DNA from 3 places in the Salinispora pacifica DSM 45544 genome. Region 1 is predicted to be linked to each of the others. Evidence: riboswitches for the same ligand, from Rfam matches in the RefSeq annotation. Region 1 holds a riboswitch; each other region holds the start of a gene.

What was found. A riboswitch is a leader RNA that binds a small molecule or an ion and turns the genes downstream of it on or off. The one in region 1 is predicted to bind cobalamin.
Region 2: another riboswitch for cobalamin. It lies ahead of SALPAC3_RS0101060 (energy-coupling factor ABC transporter permease); the one in region 1 lies ahead of SALPAC3_RS0117175 (ABC transporter substrate-binding protein).
Region 3: another riboswitch for cobalamin. It lies ahead of SALPAC3_RS0115265 (ribonucleoside-diphosphate reductase subunit alpha); the one in region 1 lies ahead of SALPAC3_RS0117175 (ABC transporter substrate-binding protein).

The regions. Positions count from the first base shown of each region.
Region 1 covers NZ_KB905359.1:3,757,121-3,764,858, reverse strand. Annotated here, with positions in the region: gene SALPAC3_RS0117180 (FecCD family ABC transporter permease) at 1-846, opposite strand, end outside; gene SALPAC3_RS0117175 (ABC transporter substrate-binding protein) at 880-1,818, opposite strand; cobalamin riboswitch at 1,900-2,023, opposite strand; gene SALPAC3_RS0117170 (M14 family metallopeptidase) at 2,106-3,986, opposite strand; gene SALPAC3_RS0117165 (DUF4229 domain-containing protein) at 4,106-4,438, opposite strand; gene SALPAC3_RS0117160 (hypothetical protein) at 4,474-4,896, opposite strand; gene mqnE (aminofutalosine synthase MqnE) at 4,934-6,103, opposite strand; gene SALPAC3_RS0117150 (C40 family peptidase) at 6,370-7,738, shown strand, end outside.
Region 2 covers NZ_KB905359.1:255,748-263,485, forward strand. Annotated here, with positions in the region: gene SALPAC3_RS0101040 (LLM class F420-dependent oxidoreductase) at 1-920, opposite strand, end outside; gene SALPAC3_RS0101045 (PadR family transcriptional regulator) at 1,159-1,722, shown strand; gene SALPAC3_RS0101050 (radical SAM protein) at 1,853-3,445, shown strand; gene SALPAC3_RS0101055 (class I SAM-dependent methyltransferase) at 3,442-4,254, shown strand; cobalamin riboswitch at 4,359-4,530, shown strand; gene SALPAC3_RS0101060 (energy-coupling factor ABC transporter permease) at 4,560-5,240, shown strand; gene SALPAC3_RS0101065 (energy-coupling factor ABC transporter substrate-binding protein) at 5,237-5,554, shown strand; gene cbiQ (cobalt ECF transporter T component CbiQ) at 5,556-6,296, shown strand; gene SALPAC3_RS0101075 (energy-coupling factor ABC transporter ATP-binding protein) at 6,293-7,135, shown strand; gene SALPAC3_RS0101080 (copper resistance CopC family protein) at 7,274-7,738, opposite strand, start outside.
Region 3 covers NZ_KB905359.1:3,340,805-3,348,542, forward strand. Annotated here, with positions in the region: gene SALPAC3_RS0115250 (GNAT family N-acetyltransferase) at 1-101, shown strand, start outside; gene SALPAC3_RS0115255 (polysaccharide deacetylase family protein) at 189-1,079, opposite strand; partial or broken gene SALPAC3_RS27215 (inositol monophosphatase family protein) at 1,252-1,510, shown strand; gene SALPAC3_RS0115260 (alpha/beta fold hydrolase) at 1,600-2,397, shown strand; cobalamin riboswitch at 2,446-2,662, shown strand; gene SALPAC3_RS0115265 (ribonucleoside-diphosphate reductase subunit alpha) at 2,794-5,226, shown strand; gene SALPAC3_RS0115270 (ribonucleotide-diphosphate reductase subunit beta) at 5,223-6,296, shown strand; gene SALPAC3_RS28000 (hypothetical protein) at 6,642-7,163, shown strand; gene SALPAC3_RS0115275 (ABC transporter ATP-binding protein) at 7,387-7,738, shown strand, end outside.

The DNA of each region.
Region 1 (7,738 bases):
GGCGGCGGTGCCGAGGGAGGCGGCGGCGATCAGCAGGTAACGGGACCGTTGCGGGTGTAGGCCCAGGCTGGTCGCCTCGTCGTCGCCGACCGAGAGGACGTCCAGCTCCCGCCGGTGCAGCAGGACCACCACGGCGGTCAGCAGGAAGTACGGCAGGACCAGCCACACGTCGTGCCAGCCGGCGGTGGCGAGCCGCCCGAGCAGCCAGGCATAGACCTGTTGGATGCTGTCTGAGTTGCGTTGCAGCAGGTACGTCTGGCCGGCGGAGAGGAAGGCGGAGACCGCCACCCCGGCCAGGATCAGGGTCGCCGGTGATCGGCTTCGGCCACCGGCGGAGCCGAGCAGGTAGGTCAGCGTGACCGCGCCGATCGCGCCGACGAACGCGGCCAGCGGGATGGTGACCGGCAGTCCGGTGATCGCCCCGCCAACCCCGCCAGCGGTGATCACCACGGTGACCGCGAACCCGGCGCCGGCCGCGACCCCGAGCAGGTACGGGTCGGCCAGCGGGTTGCGAAACACGCCCTGGTAGGCACCGCCGGCCAGGGCGAGCAGGCCGCCGACGAGCAGGCCGAGTACGGCCCGGGGCAGGCGCAGCTCGGTGATGATGGCGATCTCCCGCTCGGTGAGCCCGCTGTCGAGGCCGACCCCGGGGAGAAGGTTCAGCAGCTCGACCGCGACGCTGCCGGGTGGCAGGCTGACCGGGCCGAGGGAGACGCCCGCCACCAGGGCGGCCAGGACCGCGGCCAGCCCGGCGACGAGCCAGCCGGGCCGCAGCCCGGCGGGTCGAGCCGCGGCCGGCCGCCCCTCCGGCGGGCCGGAGGGGCGCTGGGTTACCACCTGCCGCATGGGAAGGCCTCTGCTATCGCCACCGGCCCAGCGTCACGCGGGGACCTTGGCGGTCGCCTCGATGATCGTGCGGAGCAGGTCGACGACGCGCGGGCCCCACCGGGAGGCGATGTCGTCGTCGAGCTCGACGACCTGGTTCTCCTGTACGGCGGTGATCGTCGCCCAGCCGGGTCGATCCTGGACCGACGCGACGCTCTGCTGGCAGCACTTGGTGTCGGCGAGGAAGACGAAGTCCGGGTTGGCCTTGACGATGACCTCCTCGGAGAGCTGCGGGTAACCGCCGCTCTCGCCGTCCGCGTCGGCCGGGTCGGCGATGTTCTCGAGCCCGGCGAGCGCGTAGAGCGAGCCGATGAAGGTCTTGCTGGTGGCGGTGTACAGCTCGGGGCCGAGCTCGTGGAAGTAGGTGAGCTTCTCCGCCCGCTCGGGCAGGTCGGCGACCAACTCCGCGATGTCGTCCTGCATCTGGCTGACCACGTCGGCGGCCTCGGCGGGGTGCCCGGTCAACGCGCCGACCTCGGTGAACTGCCGATAGGTGTCTTCCAGCGTGACCGCCGCCGGGGTGCGGAAGACCGGGATCTCCAGCGTGGTGAGTTGGTCCACGATCTTGTTCTGGTCGCTGGCGAGCAGCACCAGGTCGGGGTTGTGGGCGGCGATCGCCTCAGCGTTCGGCTGGAAGCCGGAGAGGTCGGTCCGCGGCGCCTCCGCCGGATGGTTGGAGTTGTCGTCGACCGCGACGACCTGCGGCCCCGCCCCGATCGCGAAGAGCATCTCGGTGGCGGTCGGCGACAGCGAGACGATCTTCTCCGGCTGCTGCTCCAGCGTCAGCGAGCCGACGGTTACCGGGAAGGTCGCGGCGCTGGACGCGCCGTCTTCGGCTGCGGGGGAGTCGGTGGTCTTCTCGGCGCAGCCGGCGAGTGCGAGCGCGGCCACCGCGAGGGCCGCGGTGAAGAACCGGGGGGTACGTCTGGACATCGGGCCTCCTGTCGGTCGAGGAGTTGGTGCTTCGCCGACAGGGACCGAGGTGCCCGTCCACGAGGCGCCCTTCCTCGAGAGCGCGTATCGCGACCGACCGCAGGCGACCTGACTCGTCCCCGGGATGACCCCGGGGCATCACAGTTGCGGGACAGTGCCGGTTTCCCACCGGCTTCGCTGCGGAATGGTCGGTAGCACCGTAGCGCACGGTCGCGCCGGCGCCCGGAGGGCCGCAGACGTGTGACGAGGTGGGGGTGGGGGCCCAGGGATGGGCCCCCACCCGGAATTCAGGAAACGGTGATGGTGACGTTGTCGACGGCAGCCTCGACGAGGCTCCCGCCGGCGGCATCCGCCGCCGCCACCTGGATCTGGATCGACTGGCCGGCGTACGGCGTCAGGTCGAGGTTGGCCACCGACCAGGAGGCGCTGCGGTTGGTCGCCGCCCCGGCCTGGTTGAGCAGGGTGGTGGTGCCGCCGCTGTGCACGACGCTGACCCGGAAGTAGTCGGCTGAGGAGGCGTTCGAGTAGTGCGCCAGGTACCAGGCCAACGAGAGCGTCAGCGTGCCGTTCGAGGGCAGGGCCACCGCCGGGGAGCGGGCGCTGGTCACGCCGCCGTCGATGTCGTGGGTGCCCGCCGAGGAGCCGGCGAGCCGGCCGGTGACCAGGTCGTTACCGCCCGCGTACGGGGTGAGCTGCTTGGCGCCGGAGTAGCTGGTCGCCTGGGCGGCACCCCGCTCCCACTGGCCGGTGGTGGCGCTGTCGGTGCCGTTGGGGTTGATCGTCCAGCCGGTCGCGGTCTCGAAGGTGTCCGCCCAGACCGTCTCCCCGCCGCCACCATCGCCGCAGTACTGGTCCTCCTTGCCGATCGCCCGGTACGGGCAGTCGGCGTACTCGGAGAGGAGCAGCACCGCTTCGCGGTTGCGGGCGGTCTCCGCCGGAATGACCTCATCGGGTGGGTAGAAGCCGCCGCCCGCGGCGGAGCGGGGGTACAGCTCGAAGGTGTACGCCCAGATCCCGTGCGCCCCCCACATCCAGTCGATGCTGCTGCCATCGGTGATGTACAGGTCGCTGGACTGCTGTGGGGTGTAGCCGTTGGTGGCCGCCATCTCCCCGCCGATGGTGGCGAAGGTGTTGTACTGGTCGGCGGTCATCCCCGGGGCGGTGTTGCTGTATGTGTAGCCGAATGGCCAGAGCACCAGCTCGGAGTAGGTGTGGAAGTCGATGTTGGCCTTGATCTGCTGGACTCCGCCGACGACCCGGCTGTCCACGAAGTCGCGCACCGCATCGGTCTCCGGGGCGGAGAAGGGCGACGGGCCCCGGTAGGTGCTCGACGAGGTGGAACCGGAGGAGCCGCCGCAGCAACCCCAGAGGTAGTCCCAGTTGCGGTTCAGGTCGGTGCCGACCCAGGACGAGCCGCTGTTCGGCTGCCGATTCTTGCGCCACGACCGGTACGAGCCGGTGGCGATGTCGTACTCGCTGCCGTCCGGGTTCACGGTCGGGACGATCCACAGTTCCCGGCTGTTGACCACGTCGGTGACCCGGGAGTTACTGCCGTAGTTGTCGGTGAAGAGGTTGAGCAGGTAGATCGCCATCTCCACGGTCAGGTGCTCCCGAGCGTGCTGCTGGGAGTTGAAGAGGATTTCCGGTTCGTCCTCGTCGGTCCCGACGTTGTCGGAGATCTTCACCGCCATCAGGTCCCGGCCCTCGTGCGAGGTGCCGATGCTGATCTTCCGCGCGATGCTGGGGTGCTCCGCCACCACCTGGTTCACCACCGCCGTCAGCTCGGCGTAGTTGTGGTAGTCGGAGTCGGCGGGCGGAAAGTCGGAGATGCCGACGTCCCCGTGGTCGTGATCGTGGTCGGCGTGGGTTACCGGAACCTCCTCCAGCTCGAAGCCCAGCTTGGTGATCGCGGTGGCCTCGGCGGCGGTGGCGGTGACGTGCAGGACGCCGTGCTCGGAGTAGTCGATCGCGGCGCCGGTGCTGGCGACCGCGCTGCGGTCGGTCAGGGTACGCGGGCCGAGCACCCGGTACTGGACGGCGGCCGACTCACCGCTGGGGTCCGGCGTGGTGTTCGCGGAGACCGGTGCCGCGGCGAAGGTAAGCAGGCCGAACCCCGCGGCGACGACGAGCGCGAGGCGGCGGCGAAGGGTGGGGGTGCGGAAGGCCATGGACAACCTCCTGATGAGCGCGGGAAACCTTCCCGCCTGGTACCGCACACTCCACCACCCAGCGCATGGTCATATCAATATTCTTCCATGCGTAAATTTGATGGGATCCCGGCCCGAGGTCAGGACTTCGGCGGGTCGCCACCCTGCTCCGCCGAGCCCATCCCGGTGGCGTCCTCGCCGCCCCGCTCCGCCGAGCCCGTCCCGGCGTCGTCCTCGCCGGCCAGCGCCGAACGCAGCCGCTCCTTCTCCGCGCGCCGTCGCTCGGCGGCGGCGGCCATCTCCTCGGCCATCTCCTCCCGCCACGGCCGCAGCAGGAAGAAGGCGAGCGCCGCCGAGAAGATCAACGCCACCATCAACTTGATAAAGAGATTCAACTCCACGAACCAGAGGGCCGCCAGCACGACGACAAACAGCCCGATCCGGCCCAGCGTGTACTTGACCGCCGCGCTCATCTCCGTACTCCGTTCTCCGCCGTCGACGGGCGACCTCAGCCCGTCCTCCGGGCCAGCCACCGCACACCGTGGAACCACACCACCGCGTACCCGACGGTGAAGGCCGCCGCGCCCAACCCGCCGGAGACCACCGGCGGCAGGTCAGCGGTGAGGCCGGCCACCACCAAGCCGAGGGTCAGCCCCACGGCCCCGGCCACCAGGCCCGCCACCACCCGGGCGGCGCCAAACCCCCAGGCGCGGAAGTCATCCCAGTAGAGCCAGGCCGGCAGGATCACCGCCAACCACCCGTTGGCCTGGCCGAACTCCCCCGAACTGAGCGAGGTGAAGCCCCAGTCCAGTGCCACCAACGCGAGCACCCCGATGACCCAGCCAGCCAGGCTCACCCCGAGCAGGTCACCCAGGGTCAGCACCCGCCCCTCGGCATCTCGCCGGGGAATTCTGTTGCGCTGCTCGGTCATGGCCCTACGAGGGTACGCGAACCGCCGGCCAGGACGATCAGGCCCACACCTGCTGCGGCTGCGCGCGACGGTCGGCGAGCGAGGGCGCGGCGTCGTACTCGCGCACGACGTCGTACCGGGTGTTGCGCTCGACCGGGCGGAACCCGGCGTCCCAGATCAGGTCCAGCAGGTCAGCCCGGTTCATGGTGCTCGGCGTGCCGTACGAGTCGGCATCATGGGTGATCTTGTATTCGACCACCGAGCCGTCCAGGTCGTCCACGCCGAAGTTCAGCGACAGCTGGGCGACCGAGAGCCCGTGCATCACCCAGAAGCACTTCACGTGCGGGACGTTGTCGAAGAGCAGCCGGGACACCGCGTACGTCTTCAGCGACTCCGCCGGCGAGGCCATCGTCGTCCGCGCCTGGATCTGGTTACGGATCTTGCCGTCCGCCGAGTCGACGAAGTCATGCTGGTAGCGCAGCGGGATGAAGACCACGAAGCCGTTGGTCTCGTCCTGCAGCTCCCGCAGCCGCAGCACGTGGTCAACCCGATGCCGGGGCTCCTCGATGTGCCCGTACAGCATGGTTGACGGGGTCTTCATGCCCTTGTTGTGCGCCAGCCGGTGGATCCGGGACCAGTCTTCCCAGTGGCAGGCGTGGTCAACGATGTGCTGCCGCACCTCCCAGTCGAAGATCTCCGCACCGCCGCCGGTCAGCGACTCCAGACCGGCGTCCATCAGCTCGTCCAGGATCTCGTCGGCGCTCAGTCCGCTGATCTTCTCGAACCACTGCACCTCGGTCGCGGTGAAGGCCTTGAGCCGGACGTTCGGCAGCGCCGCCTTCAGCTCACGGAGCACCTTCGGGTAGTAGCGCCACGGCAGGGTGGGGTGCAGCCCGTTGACGATGTGCAGCTCGGTGAGCTGCTCGTCCTCCATCTCCTTGGCCTTGCGGACCGCCTCGTCGATCCGCATCGTGTACGCGTCCTTCTCGCCCGGCTTGCGCTGGAACGAGCAGTACGCACAGCTGGCGCTGCAGACGTTGGTCAGGTTCAGGTGCCGGTTGACGTTGAACATCACCCGGTCGCCGTTGCGCTCGGTCCGCCGGTGATGGGCAAGCCGACCCAGCCAGGTCAGATCGTCGCTGTCGTAGAGGGCGATCCCGTCCGCGCGGGTCAGCCGCTCGCCGGCGTACACCTTCGCTTCGAGCTCGCGCTTGAGTCCGGCGTCCATCTCCAGCCCCGTCCTTCCGCCTGCGGTCCCGGTCGAGCCTACGTGGGCCGAGGAACCAGCGGTCAGCGCGGGCGGTGGGCCGCGACGAACCTCACCGCTCTCCTCCGTCGCCGTCAGCCGAATTCTCAGCCACTCGTAACCCGGCCATACATCGACATCGCTGCTCATCTGCGGTAGGACAGGGTGAAGCCGAGTGCGACACACCACTGGTAGCGTCCGGGCACCGTGTGCCCCCAATGCACGGATTAACCCAGACAAGGAGCGGAATGGGCGACAGCAGCTACGGACGGCGACCTCGACGAAGCCCAGTGATCTCGCCGGTGCTCCGTCCAAAGCTCTGGTCCGCGTTGCTGGGCATCATCGCCGCCGGTGCGCTCAGCGCGCCGGTCTACGCCGATCCGCCACTGCCCGACACCGTGCCCGACAGCGGCGCCCGCCCGGTCCTGTCCGGCCCACTGAGCCTGCCCGGCGGTGAATCGCCTGCCCCGTCGGCCACAACGCCGGTCAACAACCTCATCAACGGGCCACTCGCCACCCAGATCTACGCGGCCGAGGCCCGCATCGGCCAGCTGAGCGACGAGCTACTCCTGCTGAAGCAGCAGCGCACCGAGGCGGAGGCGCAGCTGGTCGCCGCCGAGCAGGAGCTGAACGTGGCCCTGACCGCGCTGGCCAAGGCCCAGTCGCGCGCCGATGCCGCGGCCGCCGACGCGCTCAAGGCGGCTGCGGCGTTACCCTCCGCGCCCTTCGCCGACGATCTCCAGGATCTGAGCGAGCTCTCCGGCCTCGCCCGGGGGAAGGACGTCGCCGGCGGGGAGAGCACCGCGGCGACCCGGGAGCTCAACCGTGCCCGCGCCGACGAGCAGGCCGCGCAGCAGGTGATGACAGCGGCGCAGTCTCGGCTACGTTCCGTCAACACCTCCTACGCCAGCACCGAGCAGGCGTTGCAGAGCGAGAAGGCGAAGCTCACCACTCTCCGCCGGGACAACGAAGCCCAACTGCTGGAGCTGGAGCGTCAGCAGGAGGCGGCGGAGCAGGCGCTCGGCGCGCAGTGGGTCGCCGACGAAACGGCGAACGGGCTCGCGGCGCACCCCACCGCCCGTGCGGCGGTCGGCTACGCGCTGGATCAGCTCGGTGATCCGTACCTCTGGGCGGCCGAGGGACCGGATCGGTTCGACTGCTCGGGCCTGATCTGGGCTGCCTACCGCTCGGCCGGCTACCGCAGCCTGCCCCGGGTCTCCCGCGACCAGTACTACGCGACCCGAAACCGCACCGTTCCGCGGACCGGCCTACTCCCCGGTGACCTTCTCTTCTTCGCCTCCGGGTCGAGCTGGACCAGCATCCATCACATCGGCATGTACATCGGCGGCGGGCGGATGGTCCACGCCCCGAGCAGCGGCGACGTGGTCAAGATCTCAACTGTGACCTGGTCGCGCCTCTACGCGGCGACACGAGTGGTCGACGGGGTCCCCGCGCCCACGTCAACCCCGACGCCCACGCCGACCGCCTCGACCACCCCGAAGCCGACACCGTCCCCCTCGGCCACGAGCACCCCGCCGCCGTCGACCAGCCCCAGCACCACCCCATCGCCCTCGACGAGCCCCAGCACCACGCCGTCGCCGTCGACCAGCCCCAGCA
Region 2 (7,738 bases), 3.5 Mb from region 1:
GCGACCGGGCCGATCAGGGCGATGTCCTCCACCAGCGCGGTCGGCACGGCGGCGATGGCCCGCTTCTTGTCGCCCGCCAGGTACGCCTCGGTGATCACCTCGCACTCCTTCTCGTAGCCGAGGCGGGCGAAGACATCCCGGTGGAAGTTGACTGACTTGGCTCCCATGCCGCCCACGTAGAGCGCGACGAAGGGTCGGAGCCGGTCCGCCGCCCGCTCGATGTCGTCGTGGACGACGATCGGTACGGTCGCGGCGACCTCGAATGTGTCGAGGTCGCGGCGGGCGCCGGGGCGGGCGAAGCCCTCGGCCAGCGCGGCCCGATAGAAGCTGTCCGCCTTGGGGGAGAAGAATATCGGGAGCCAGCCATCGGCGATCTCGGCGGCCAGGGCGACGTTCTTCGGCCCCTCGGCGCCGAGGAAGATCGGGATGTCGGCGCGCAGCGGGTGGACGGTGGACTTCAGCGGCTTACCCAGCCCGGTGCCGCCGGGATGCGGTAGTTGGAAGAAGTCACCGTCGTACGTGACCGGCTCGGACCGGGCGAGGACGGCACGGATGATTTCGATGTACTCCCGGGTGCGGGCCAGCGGACGCGGGTACGGCTGGCCGTACCACCCCTCCACGACCTGCGGGCCGGAGACGCCGAGCCCGAGGACGAAGCGGCCGCCGGAGAGGTGGTCGAGGGTGAGCGCGGCCATCGCCGCGGCGGTCGGAGTACGGGCCGACATCTGCATGATGTTGGTGCCCAGGCGGACGGTGGAGGTGCTCGCTCCCCACCACGCCAGTGGGGTGAGGCAGTCCGATCCGTATGCCTCGGCGGCCCAGACGGAGTCGAAGCCGAGTCGGTCGGCCTCGGCGATGGCCGCGGTGACGCCCTCGGGCGGCCCGGAGGACCAGTAGCCGGTCGTGTAGCCAAGCTTCATGGGGGTGTCCTTCCAGGTGCCCGGGAGTCCCGGGTGCGGGAGAAGCCGGTGGTGCCGTCTCGTTCGGCGTGGTGACGGTCGGCAGGGTGCCGGTGGGCAGGATCGACGGTCGGGAGGACTGCCGCCGGTATTCCTCAACAGGAATAGTCATATCATTGAGTATGGTTCGGGGGAAGGGTCGGTGACGCGGTGCTGGCCCGCCAAGACTCTGTCCTCACCCGGAGCGGGAGGTGTGGCGATGGCGCTGCGGCACGCGGTGTTGGCGGTGCTGCTCGATGGGGAGTACAGCGGCTACCAGCTAGCCAAAATCTTCGATGTTTCCTGCTCCAACTTCTGGTACGCGGTACCCCAGCAGCTCTACGCCGAGTTGACCAAGCTGGAACGGGCGGGGTTGATCACCGGTCGCCAGGTGATCCAGCACGACCGCCCCAACAAGCGGCTGTTCACGGTCACCCCCGCCGGCCTCGCCGAACTGGCCACCTTCGCCGCCGTGCCGTCGAAGCCGTCGTCGATCCGGGAGGACCTGCTCGTCATGGTCCAGGCCGTGGACCGACTCGACCCGGCACCGGTCATCGCCCAGCTTGAGGAGCGGGCGGTCATCGCCGCCGCCAAGGTGGAACTCTTCGACCGGATGCTCCGGCAACTGCGCGGTGACCTGACCGAGGAGATGTTCCTGCGCGAGAGCAACCGGATCGGGCCGTACCTCACCTGCCTGCGGGGGCGTCGCTTCGAGCAGGAAAATCGCGAGTGGTGTGTCCAGGTGGCGGCCCTGCTCCGCGCTCGTGCTCCAGTATCGCGCTGACCCGCCAGCGCCGGGTTGCCCCCGCCCGGCCACCAGCACGCGGCGGGGCGTCGCCGGTCGGTCAGCCACGCCGGGCGGTATTCGACCAAGCCGGCGTGCCGGGGCAGTGTGGCGTGGAATGGTGAGAGCCATGAAGCGGGACCGGGACGAGGTGTTCGTCGAGTACACAAAGTCGATCTGCCCGGTCTGCAAGGTCGTTGTCGACGGACAGGTCAACCTCCGCGACGACAAGGTCTACCTGCGTAAGCGCTGTCCGGAGCACGGCCAGTTCGAGGCGTTGGTGTACGGCGACGCGCGGATGTATCTCGACAGCGCCCGATTCAACAAGCCCGGCACGATCCCGTTGACCTTCCAGACCGAGGTGCGCGACGGCTGCCCGGCGGACTGTGGGCTGTGTCCGGAACACAAGCAGCACGCCTGTCTGGGCATTATCGAGGTCAACACCGGCTGTAACCTCGACTGCCCGATCTGCTTCGCCGACTCCGGCCACCAGCCCGACGGGTACGCCATCAGCCTCGAGCAATGTGAGCGGATGCTCGACGTCTTCGTGGCGAGTGAGGGCGAGGCCGAGGTGGTGATGTTCTCCGGCGGAGAGCCCACCATCCACCGGCAGATCCTGGACTTCGTGGACGCCGCACAGGCCCGTCCGATTCAGGCGGTCAACCTGAACACCAACGGAATCCGGCTCGCCAGCGACCGGGCGTTCGTGGCAGCGCTCGGCGAGCGCAACCGTCCCGGCCGCGCGGTCAACATCTACCTGCAGTTCGATGGGTTCGACGAGCGAACACACCGGGAGATCCGGGGTCGGGACCTGCGTGGGATCAAGCAGCGCGCGTTGGACAACTGCGCCGAGGTCGGCCTGACCGTCACCCTGGTCGCCGCGGTGGAACGGGGGCTCAACGAGCACGAACTCGGCGCCATCATCAGCCACGGCCTGGCGCACCCGGCGGTGCGGAGCGTCTCGTTCCAACCGGTCACCCACTCCGGCCGACACACGCCCTTCGACCCGCTGACCCGGCTGACCAACTCCGACATCATTCACCTCGTCGCGCGGCAGCGGCCCGACTGGTTCCGGGCCGAGGACTTCTTCCCGGTGCCGTGCTGCTTCCCGACCTGCCGGTCGATCACCTATCTGCTCACCTCGGGCACGCCCGGCACCGAGGAATTCGCGGTGGTGCCGATTCCCCGGCTGCTGGATGTGGCGGACCACCTCGACTACGTCACCAATCGGGTGGTGCCGGACCCCGCTGTCCGGGAAGCGTTGGAGAAGCTGTGGTCGGCGTCGGCATTCATGGGCACCGACACGACCAACGTGCGCCTCGCCCAGACCGCCGCGGCGCTGGACTGTGCCGACGCCTGTGGTGTCAACCTACCCGAGGCGGTGGCGAACCTGACCGACCGAGCCTTCATGATCGTGATCCAGGACTTCCAGGACCCGTACACCCTCAATGTGCGGCAGCTGATGAAGTGTTGCGTCGAGGAGATCACTCCGGACGGCAGACTGATCCCGTTCTGCGCCTACAACTCGGTCGGCTACCGGGAACAGGTCCGCGAGCAGATGTCCGGGGTGCCGGTCGCCGACGTGGTGCCCAACGCACTCGCACTCCGCTCGATGATCACTGACTCTCCGTACGGGTCGAAGGTCGCCCAGCACCCCGACGGCGTCGCCGCCGTACGGCGGGTGGCGCGGGACGCCACCAACGTCGGGCGGCGGATCCGGTGACAAGGAGTGAGCCCGCGGCGGATCCGAAGGGCTGCTGCGCCGCGGTCTACGGTTCGGACCTGCTCGCCCTGCTCCTCGGCGAGGCGTACCATCCCGGCGGGGCGTCGCTGACCCGCCGACTCGCCGCCCGACTAGCGCTGGCCAGCGGGGAACGCGTACTCGATGTGGCGAGCGGACGGGGTACCAGCGCGCTGCTGCTGGCAGCCGAGTACGGCTGCACGGTGACCGGTGTGGACCTCGCCGGCTCCAACGTCGAGGCGGCTACCCGGGTGACCCGGTCCGTTGGGCTCGCCGACCAGGTGCGGTTCCGGCGGGGAGACGCCGAGCGGCTCGCTGTCGACTCGCACTCGGTGGACGTGGTGGTCTGCGAATGCGCCTTCTGCACCTTCCCCGACAAGCCCACCGCAGCGGGGGAACTGGCCCGGGTGCTGGTCCCGGGCGGTCAACTCGGGTTGGCCGATGTGGTCGCCGTCCCCGACCGGCTGCCCCCCGAGTTGACCGGGTTGGGAGCGTGGATCGCCTGCGTTGCCGATGCGCGTCCCCTCGATGAGTACGTCGCCCTGCTGGCTGGCGCGGGGTTGACGACAACCCACACCGAACGGCACGACTCTGCGGTCACCACGATGATCGACCAGATCGAGGCGCGCCTGACCGTGCTGCGGCTGACCGCCGCGGATCAGGCGGCGGCGCTCGGCCTGGACTTCGCCCGGGCCCCGGCGGTCTTGGCCGCGGCCCGGGCCGCGGTCGCCGACGGTGTGCTCGGCTACGCCCTCCTGACCGCCAGGAAACCGGGCTCTGGCCCGGGCTGAAGCTCCCGGCCCGTGGGCCCAGCGTGGCGTCCGATTCGCCGCAGTCGGCGGAGACGCGTAGCGATTGGCGCGAATCAACAGCTTGCCGTCCGGGCGGGTGCCCGATAGCCTCTCGCCGTCAAGGTGCACGGGAAGCCGGTGGAAGACCGGCGCGGCCCTCGCCACTGTGACCGGGTAGTGATCTCTGACTGTGCCACTGGGCCCCACCAGGCCTGGGAAGGCTGGAGTGAACGTCGATCCGGAAGCCAGGAGACCGGCCTTGACACGGATCTCATCCACGAGGTGCTGGAAGGGAAGGTCGTTCGATGCATATCGCCGAGGGGTATCTCCCTCCGGAACAAGCGGCGGCGTGGTTCGTCGTGTCCGCGCCATTCGTCGTCCACGGGAGCCGGGCCCTGGTCCGGCAGGTCCGTGCAGATCCAGACTCGAAACTGCTGCTCGGGGCGGCCGGTGCCTTCACCTTCGCGCTGTCCGCATTGAAGATCCCGTCGGTGACCGGGTCGAGTTCCCACCCGACCGGCACCGGGCTGGGGGCGGTGCTGTTCCGACCGCCGGTGATGAGCGTGCTGGGCGGCATCGTGCTGCTGTTCCAGGCGCTGCTGCTGGCCCACGGCGGGCTGAGCACGTTGGGCGCGAACATCTTCTCGATGGCGATCGTCGGCCCGTGGGTGGCGTATGGGAGCTATACCGTGGTCCGTCGCGCTGGCGGCGGACTGGGTCCGGCGGTGTTCGCCGCTGCGGCCCTGGGCAGCCTGGCGACGTACGGTGTCACCGTCGCCCAGCTGGCCCTGGCGTTCCCCGACCCGGTCTCCGGCGTCGGCGGTGCGCTGGCGAAGTTCGGCGGGATCTTCGCCGTGACCCAGATTCCGTTGGCGATCAGCGAGGGACTACTGACCGTTCTGGTGGTCCGCCTGCTGAGTCGGACCAGCGGGGACGACCTGCGTCGGCTCGGCCTGCTGCGCCCGGCGGCGGAGGTACGGGCATGAGGCGCTTCTCCTGGGTGAACCTGCTGTTGCTGCTCGCGGTGCTACTCCTGGCGGTGGTGCCGCTGGCGCTCGGCCTCGGGTCGGGGGAGGAGCCCTTCTCCGGCGCGGACGCCGTCGCCGAGCAGGCCATTGTGGATGACCACCCGGACTACCAGCCGTGGTTCTCGCCGATCTACGAGCCGCCGTCGGCCGAGCTGGAGTCGGCGTTCTTCGCCCTTCAGGCCGCGCTCGGCGCCGGCCTGCTCGGCTACTACTTCGGTGTTGCCCGGACCCGGCAGCGGCAGCGCGACGCCGTCGATCGGCAGCGCGGTTAGCGTGTTCGCCCTCGACATCGCCGCCCACACCGGTCCCTGGCGAGGTCGGCACCCCGCCGAGAAGGCGCTGCTCGCGCTCGGGCTGCTGGTCTGCGCGGTGGCCCTGCCCACCTGGCCCGCCGCGCTCCTGTCCGGCGGCGCCGCGGCGGTGCTGCTGGCCGCCGCACGGGTGCCACTGGTCGTGGTGCTGCGGGCGGGCCGGGTGCCGCTGCTCTTCGTGGCCACGTCAACGGTCCCGTTGCTGGTGTCGATGCCGGCTCCGGCGCGCCTGGCCATCGACCCCGCCGGCCTGCCGCTGGCGGCACAGACCGCGGGCCGATCCGTGGCGGCGTTGACCTGCCTGCTGCTGTTCACCGCCACCACCCCGTTGTCGGATGTCCTGCCACGACTGCACCGGCTGGGGGTCCCCCCGGCGGTCACCGAGGTTGCCGCGCTGACGTACCGGATGCTCTTCCTGCTGGTGGAGAGCGTGGGTGCGGTCCGCCAGGCGCAGGCGGCCCGGCTTGGCTTCCGTACCTGGCGGACCGCCTACCGGTCGCTGGCCGGACAGGCGGGGGCGGTGTTCGTTCGGGCGTTGCACCGGGCGCGGCGGCTGGAGGAGGGACTGGCGGTACGGGGCTACACCGGGTCACTCGCCGTGCAGGTGGCGGCCCACCGGGTGTCGGTGCCGTTCGTCGCGGCGACCACGGTGTTGCTCGGCGCGATTGTCACGGTCAGCACCGGGTTGGTGTCTCCTTGGTGAACGCCTCGCTGTTGGAGTTCGATGAGGTGGGCTTCGCCTACCAGCCGGGTCGGTCGATCCTGACCGGGGTCAATCTTCGGATCGACCCCGGTCAGCGGCTGGCCGTACTGGGCCCGAACGGCGGCGGCAAGACGACGCTGTTCCGACTGGCGGCCGGCGCGCTGCGGCCCGCCACGGGCCAGATCGTCCTCGCCGGCACCCAGGTGCGACACACCCGGGCCGGCCTTCGGGAGCTGCGGCAGCAGGTGCAGCTGGTGGTGCAGGACCCAGACGACCAGCTCTTCTCCGCCAACGTCTGGCAGGACGTCTCCTTCGGGCCGGTCAACCTGGGGCTCCCGGCCGCGCAGGTGCGGCGGCGCTGCGATGCGGCGCTGTCGGCGCTCGGTGTGTCGGCGCTCGCCGAGCGACCCACCCATCTACTCTCCTACGGCCAGCGCAAGCGGGTGGCCATCGCCGGTGCGGTCGCGATGCACCCACGGCTGCTCATTCTCGACGAACCCACCGCCGGGCTCGACCCGGCCGGGGTGGAAGCACTGCTGCGCACCCTGGACGACCTGCACACCGCGGGTACGACGGTGGTGCTCTCCACGCACGATGTCGACCTCGCCTTCCGCTGGGCGGAAGCGGTGGCGGTGGTCTCCGGCGGTGGCGTGCGGACCGTAGCCACGGCGGACGGCCTTGCCGATGGGGGCCTGCTCGCGGCGGCACACCTGGTGCCGGCCTGGGCGCCGCTGGTGCACCGGCTCCTGGACCGGATTCCGGAGCTGGCGGGGGCCCGTCCGCGGGCGGTGACCGAACTCGCCGCGCTGCTCAACGATGCCGCGGCGGACGATCGGTGATCGCCGCAACGCAACGCGACGCGCGGCGTGGCCGTGGCAACGGCCACGCCGCCCGCCTGTGGCAGCGGTGCTCATCCCGCTGGGACAGCGGCGCCGACGGGTGCCGGGCGGTGCTCGGCGCCGCCCGGCACCCGTTGGTCAGGCCGTGCCGCGTCGGCGGCGTAGTAGCACCAGGCCCCCGGCTACCAGGACCAACAAGACTCCGCCGCCGATCACCGTCGCCGTGCCGATCCCGCCGCCGTCATTGTCGGTCGCCGCCACCGGGCTGGCCGTCGCGGGCTCCGTCGGCGGTGTGGTGGGCTCGGCCGCGGGGGACGACCCCGCCGGCGTCGGAGCTGGCGCCTCGGCGCCAGCGGGGTCGGCGACGGTGAACGCGTACGAGCCCTGGACCGGGTGCCCGTCGGCGGAGACTACCCGGTACGCGACGGTGTAGGTGCCGTTCGCCAGAGCTCCGTCGATGCTTATCGTGCCCTTTGCCCCGGTGACCACGGGTTCACCGGTCGGGACCTTCTGCTCCGCAGCGTCGGAGAGGACGATGGTGGTGAACGCCGGATCCAGCTTCTGGAGGAATTCCAGTGTGATTTCGGTCGGCGCCTTGTCCAG
Region 3 (7,738 bases), 420 kb from region 1:
TCCACAATATTCTGTTGGAAACGGATCACGCGCACGGCGTCTACGCCAAGGTGGGCTTCGTTCCGCTCCGGGGGCCGGACAGGTGGATGCAGCTCGATTAGCGAGATGAGTGTCAGGTCCTGAATCGTGCACCGCAGAGGCGGGTGACGCCGCTGCTGGCCACGTCTTCGCAGACCCTGGCCCGCGTGCTATGCGCCGTCTCCAGCGCGTGGGTAGCGAAGTGCAAAATCGATGGCGATGTCGTCGAAGGTGGCCCACCTTGTTCCCTCATGCTGGTTGATGTGTTCGATCATGCGCTCCAGCATCAGGAGAACCTGCGGACGTCCCGACACATCCGGATGGATGGTGAAGGGGAATACGCCGTAGTCCAGCTCCCGGTAGACCCAGTCGAACTGGTCACGCCATATCTCCTCGAGTTGTCGCGGGTTGACGAAGCCGTGGCTGCTCGCGCTGGTCTTGATGAACATCATCGGCGGCAGGTCATCGAGGTACCAGTTCGCCGGAATCTCGATGAGGTCGGTCTCCTCGCCGCGGACCAACGGCTTCATCCAGTCCGCGGCATCAGCGGAATAGTCAATTTTGGTCCAGGTGTCACCCACGCGAACCCGGTGTACGGTAAAGTCGTCGCGCATCAGCGAGTGGTCGTATCGGACACCCCGTTCGAGTAGCAGCTTGTGCGTGACCGGCGAGAATTCCCACCATGGCGCGACGTAGCCCCTGGGGGATTGTTTGGTTACCGACTCGATCAGGTCTATACACCGGTCCAGGACGGCGGCCTCCTGCGTTTGACTCATCGCGATCGGATTTTCGTGGCTGTAACCGTGGAGACCTACCTCATGACCGGCATCCACAATTTGCCGGAACTGGTCGGGGAACGTCTCGATGGAGTGTCCAGGAACGAACCAGGTGCTCGGAAGAGCGTATTTTTCGAACAGCTTGAGAAGGCGCGGCGTGCCGACTTCGCCAGCGAAAATGCCACGGGAAATATCGACGGGCGAATTTTCGCCACCGTACGAGCCCAACCAGCCGGCGACCGCGTCCATGTCGACACCAAACGCGCACAGAATTTCTTTCGACATCCCATCGGTCCCTTACTGTCTGCCTCGGTGATGGCAGCCGAGGATGAGCTCGATTCTTCACGAGTCTTCGACTGCTGGTAGGAGCTTTGACGGCACGTCTGCTGAGTAGGGTGGGCGGCGAACTGGCGGCCGGCGCGGGGATGATCGTGCTATCCGATCGAGAGTGTCAGATCTGTCGATCGCAGATCAGGCGTTGGCGATCGAGTGCGGCGTGGTGGGAGCGATGGTCGTTCGCTCCCACCACGGGTCGGCGCTGACCGGCACCGGCGACAGTGGGCGGATGTGGCTGGTTGACCCCTTGCGTGGGACCTTGCTTCGCCGCGCGGACCATCCTGGTCGCGGTCAACGTGGAGCTGCGGAGCGGCACGCAGCCCACCGTTACCGCCGCCGCTGACCCGTTCAGTGACGGGGTGTTCTGGAGCGGACGTACCACGCCCTGCTCAAGTCGATTGAGAACCAAAATCCGGCCTGAGTAGGGTTGCGGCGGTTTCCGGTCGCCAGGGGTGAGGGAGTTCGTACGGTGCAGCGGGTGACGATCCATCGGGACGGGGTGGCGCTGTCCTGCCTCGTGGGCGGCTCCGGCGACGATGTGATCGTACTGTTGCACGGGCTGGCCGGCAGCGCGGCGGAGTTGGTGCCGACGGCGGAGGCGCTGCTACCGGAGCACCGCGTGATCGTGGTGGATCAGCGCGGGCACGGCCACTCGACCCGATGGCCGCCGGACCTCTCCCGCCGGGCGTACGTCGAGGATGTGCTCGCCGTCGTCGCGGAGCTCGCCGGTGGTGCACCGGTGACGGTCGTGGGTCAGTCGATGGGTGGGCACACCGCGCTGCTCTTCGCCGCGACGTATCCCGAGTTGGTGCGTCGGCTGGTGCTGCTGGAGGGCGGGGTCGGTGGCCGCGAGGAACGGGGGGACTACCCGGCCGAGTTGGGTGCCTTCTTCGCCTCGTGGCCGGTGCCGTTCGCCGATGTTCGCCAGGCCGCCGAGTTTCTGGGCGACACCCCGGTGGCCCAGGCCTGGCTGCGAGACCTGGACCGGCGCCCGGACGGGCTCTGGCCGCGATTCGAACCGGCGGTGATGCGGGACACCATCGCGGCCGTGGCCGACCGGGCCTGCTGGGACGAGTGGCAGCAGGTGCAGGCCCCCACCCTGCTGGTGTTTGGCGAGCACGGGATCATCCCTGTCGCCGAGGTGCGGCGCATGGTGTCCCTACGTCCAGATGTCGAGCGGGTCGTCGTTGCCGGCGCTGGGCACGACGTCCACCTGGAAGACCGGGACGGCTGGCTGCGTGCCCTGGGGCAGTTTCTCAGCCGCTGACACGCCGCCACGACATCTGGTGTTGCATCCCGGATGGGGGAGGCATATATGGTGTCTCCCGCAGCTGGTTCGGCGCTCCCACCGGGAGTGGTCGAGGCAAGAGGGAACCCGGTGGAAGTCCGGGGCTGCCCCGCAGCGGTGAGTGGGAACGACCGCCGTCATCACGCACTGGGCTGATCGAAGCCTGGGAAGCGACGGCCAGTAGGCGACCGGGACCCCGGGCGTGCCCGCGAGTCCGAAGACCTGCCAGCGCGCCGCACGCGACGCGTGCGGCGGTTGGCGGCCGCGCGGGACGGCCGACACCCGCAGCCGCCCGGTGTGGTTACCCACCGGGCGACTGATTGTGGTGTCCCTCCGCGTGTTCGGCGACCTTGTCGGCAGGCGGAGGAGGGGGAGATGACGGCGACGCGGGAACGCGCCACGGACGGTCCGGCCGGGCATACGACGGCGACGCGGCAGGGCGCCACGGACGGTCCGGGCGGTGCGGCTCAGCAGCAGCGGCGGCAGGTGATGGAGGTCCGTAAGCGCAACGGCGACACCGAGCCGGTGGACGTAAACAAGATTGTCCGTGCGGTGGAGCGGTGGGTCGGCGACCTGAACGAGGTGGACCCGCTGCGGGTGGCGACCAAGACGATCAGTGGCCTGTACGACGGGGCGACAACGGCCGAGCTGGACCGGCTGTCGATCCAGACGGCGGCGGAGCTGATCGGCGAGGAGCCGCAGTATTCGAGGCTGGCGGCGCGGCTGCTGGCCGCGTACGTGGACAAGGAGGTCCGGGGGCAGCAGGTCGCGAGCTTCAGCCAGTCCATCCGGTACGCCCACGGCCTCGGGCTGATCAGCGACGACACCGCCGCCTTCGTGTCCCGCAACGCCCGCAAGCTGGACGATGCGGTGGACCCCGCCGGAGACCTGCGGTTCGAGTACTTCGGGCTGCGTACGGTCGCGGACCGCTACCTGCTGCGGCACCCGCAGTCGCGGCTGGTGGTGGAGACCCCGCAGTACTGGCTGCTGCGGGTGGCCTGCGGGCTGTCGCGGACGCCGGCCGAGGCGATCGGGTTCTACCGGCTGATGTCGTCGCTGGCGTACCTGCCCAGCTCGCCGACGCTGTTCAACTCCGGCACCCGGCACACCCAGATGTCGTCGTGTTTCCTGGTCGACTCGCCCCGCGACGAACTGGACTCCATCTACCAGCGGTACCACCAGGTCGCGAAGCTGTCGAAGTTCTCCGGCGGCATCGGCATCGCCTGGTCGCGGGTGCGGGGCCGGGGCGCGCTGATCCGGGGAACGAACGGCCGGTCGAACGGCATCGTGCCGTTCCTGAAGACCCTCGACGCCGGGGTCGCCGCGGTCAACCAGGGCGGCCGGCGTAAGGGCGCGGCCTGCGTCTACCTGGAGCCCTGGCACCCCGACATCGAGGAGTTCCTGGAGCTGCGGGACAACACCGGCGAGGACGCCCGGCGTACGCACAACCTCAACCTGGCCAACTGGCTCCCGGACGAGTTCATGCGCCGGGTCGAGGCGGACGGGGACTGGTCGCTGGTTGACCCGTCCGACGCCCCGGAGCTGCCCGACCTGTACGGCGCGGAGTTCGACGCCGCCTACCGGGTCGCGGAGAAGAGGGCGGTCCGTACGGTCAAGGCGCGGGACCTGTATGGGCGGATGATGCGCACCCTGGCGCAGACCGGCAACGGGTGGATGACCTTCAAGGACCGCGCGAACGCGCTGTCCAACCAGACCGGGGAGCCCGGTAACACGATTCACCTGTCGAATCTCTGCACCGAGATCCTTGAGGTCAACAACGACGCCGAGACCGCGGTGTGCAACCTGGGCTCGGTCAACCTGGGCGCCCACGTCAGCGCCGACGGGGTGGACTGGGCGAAGCTGCGGGAGACCGTCCGTACCGCGATGGTCTTCCTCGACCGCGTGATCGACATCAACTACTACCCGGCCGAGCAGGCGGCCGCCTCCAACCCGCGTTGGCGGCCGGTCGGGCTCGGGCTGATGGGGCTGCAGGACGCCTTCTTCACGCTGCGGCTGCCGTTCGACTCGGCCGAGGCGCGGGAGCTGTCCACCCGGGTGCAGGAGGAGATCTTCCTGACCGCGTTGGAGACCTCCGCCGGGCTCGCCGAGCGGTTTGGCCCACATCCCGCGTACGCCGAGACCCGCGCGGCCCGGGGCGAGCTGCACCCGGAGCTGTGGGGGGCCGAGCCGACGCAGCCGACGCGGTGGGCCGAGCTGAAGGCGCGGGTCGCGGAGCACGGCCTGCGGAACTCGCTGCTGGTGGCGATCGCCCCGACCGCGACGATCGCCTCGATCGCCGGCTGCTACGAGTGCATCGAGCCGCAGGTGTCCAACCTGTTCAAGCGCGAAACCATGTCCGGTGAGTTCCTCCAGGTCAACACCTACCTGGTTGGTGAGCTGAAGGCGCGCGGGTTGTGGACGGCCCCGATCCGGGACGAGATCAAGCGGGCGGAGGGGTCGGTGCAGGGCATCGCCGAGCTCCCCGCCGAGGTGCGGGAACTGTTCCGTACGGCGTGGGAGCTGCCGCAGCGGGCACTGATCGACCTGGCCGCGGCCCGCGCCCCGTACATCGACCAGTCCCAGTCGCTGAACCTGTTTCTGGCCGCGCCGACGATCGGCAAGCTCTCCTCGATGTACCTGTACGCCTGGAAGTCCGGGCTGAAGACCACCTACTACCTGCGGTCCCGTCCCGCGACGCGGATCCAGCAGGCCACCGTCGCCGTCACCCCGTCGAGTTCCGCCGGGGCTGATGCCGAGGCGCTGGCTTGCTCCCTGGAAAACCCCGAAAGCTGCGAGGCCTGCCAATGACCACCGATGCCGAGACCCGTACCGCGACCGTCGAGACCCGTACCGCGACCGCCGGGACCGTTGGCGAGCGGCAGCTGCTGCTCGACCCCGGTATGGACCTGACCCTGCGCCCGATGCGGTACCCGCACTTCTTCGACCGGTTCAAGGAGGCGATCAAGAACACCTGGACGGTTGAGGAGGTGGACCTGCACTCCGACCTCGCCGACCTGGCGAAGCTCTCCCCGGCCGAGCGGCACCTGGTGTCCCGGCTGGTCGCGTTCTTCGCCACCGGCGACACGATCGTCGCCAACAACCTGGTGCTCAACCTCTACCAGCACGTCAACTCTCCGGAGGGCCGGCTCTACCTGTCCCGGCAGCTCTTCGAGGAGGCGGTGCACGTCCAGTTCTACCTGAACCTGCTGGACACCTACGTGCCGGAGGAAAAGGAGCGGTTCGCGGCGTTCGCGGCGGTGGAGAACATCCCCTCGATCGCCCGCAAGGCCGAGTTCTGCTTCCGGTGGATCGACTCGATCTTCGAGCTGCGGGAGCTGCGGACCCGGGCGGACCGGCGGGCGTTTCTGCTCAATCTGATCTGCTTCGCCGCCTGCATCGAGGGCCTGTTCTTCTACGGCGCCTTCGCCTACGTCTACTTCCTCCGCTCCCGGGGTCTGCTCAACGGTCTCGCGTCCGGCACCAACTGGGTGTTCCGCGACGAGTCCATGCACATGGCCTTCGCCTTCGACGTGGTGGAGACCGCCCGCACCGAGGAGCCGGACCTCTTCGACGCCGACCTGGAGCAGCAGGTCAGGGAGATGATGGCGGAGGCGGTCGACTGCGAGGTCCAGTTCGCCGCGGACCTGCTTGAGCAGGGAGTGTCCGGGCTCTCCCTGACCGACATGCGGGAATACCTCCAGCACGTCGCGGACCGGCGGCTGGTCACGCTGGGAATCGCCCCGATGTACGGCAGCCAGAACCCGTTCGCCTTCATGGAGTTGCAGGACGTACAGGAGCTGTCGAACTTCTTCGAGCGGCGGGTGTCGGCGTACCAGATGGGCGTCAGCGGGAGCGTCACCTTCGACGACGACTTCTGATCCGAAGCTGGGCGCGGACGTGAGCGCCGGGGAGGACGGGCGGAGATGCGGCCGTGGCCGGGGTGCGCTGGCGGGAGCATCCCGGGTTCTTCTGGCACAACCTGATCGAGATTTCGAGTGCATGAAACGTCTAGAATTCGATGATTTCGTGCGGCGCGCGAAGATCGGACAAGTATCCAATGAGAAAAGTTGGGGGGTATTGCCGTCCTTCCGGACGAAACCGGCATTGACGTGAAAGATGAGATCAACGCCTTCGACCCGTTTGCTACCCTCAAGGGCTCTGGAGTAACGCAGGTATGTGCGGGCGCCGCCAATGGCGCTGATAACTGGTGAAGGTGATTTCGTGTGAGGGGCTGGATTACTTGGACTGGTGGATTCTTGGCCTGCCTGCTGTTTGGATTCATGGTAGTGATGTTTAGCCTCAATTCAGCGAATAGTTGGGGCGAGTTGCTGGGTATCGCGACATTCTTTACACCTATCTGTTACCTGGCCTCAATTTTTACCCTGTTTCCTTATGTTCGGGCCACCTCGTCCGGGCTGGTCGTAGCCAATCCCGATAAGATTTTCCGTATTCCTTGGCGTAATATCAGAGAGCTTTCCGCTGGTCACGGTCTGTTCGTTGAACTGACCGACGGGGAGAAAATATTTAGTTTTGCTTTCCAAGCCTCAATGATTGGGCGATTTCTGGGCTACCCCGGAGCCCGTCGGGCCGTGCGCAAGATAGAAAAGGTTCGTGCTAAGGGGGTAAGCAGTGGCGGGGGGCCTGATGTGGATTCAGTAGTGCCCTGGCGTCGTCATATAAGTTTTATCATGGCTTTCTGGGTAACGTTTGCATTGATAATCCCTTCTTTGGTTCGCCTTCCTTAGCCTCCATCCATCGACACAATCCCGGTCGGGCGTCGAGTCTTGGCCGGCAGCCTGTCCTACCTGGAGCCTCGCACCCATCGATTACCGGGCCCACCGCACCCCTCCTGAACTGCAAGATCAGCTTGGAAGGCTCAGTTGATCGGCGAGGTGGTGCGGCGGGTGGCGAAACGCGGCCGGTTTCGGGCTTGACCTTGACGCAGCGTCAACCCTGCACGCTGGGGTCATGTCGATAGATCTTCAGCGGACGCCGGGGCAAGGTCGGGAGCCGGCGATCCAGGTACGCGGCCTGCACAAGTCCTTCCAGGAGCTGCAGGTGCTACGCGGCGTCGACTTCGACGTCGCACCGGGCAGCGTCTTCGCCCTGCTCGGCTCGAACGGGGCGGGCAAGACCACGGTGGTACGCATCCTCTCCACGCTGCTGCGCTCGGATGCCGGCGCGGCCACCGTGAACGGCTTCTACGTTGCCGCGCAGGCGGGAAAGGTGCGTGCGTCGATCAGCCTGACCGGGCAGTTCGCCGCGGTCGACGAGGTCCTCAGCGGGCGGGAAAACCTGGTGCTGGTCGCCCGGTTGCGGC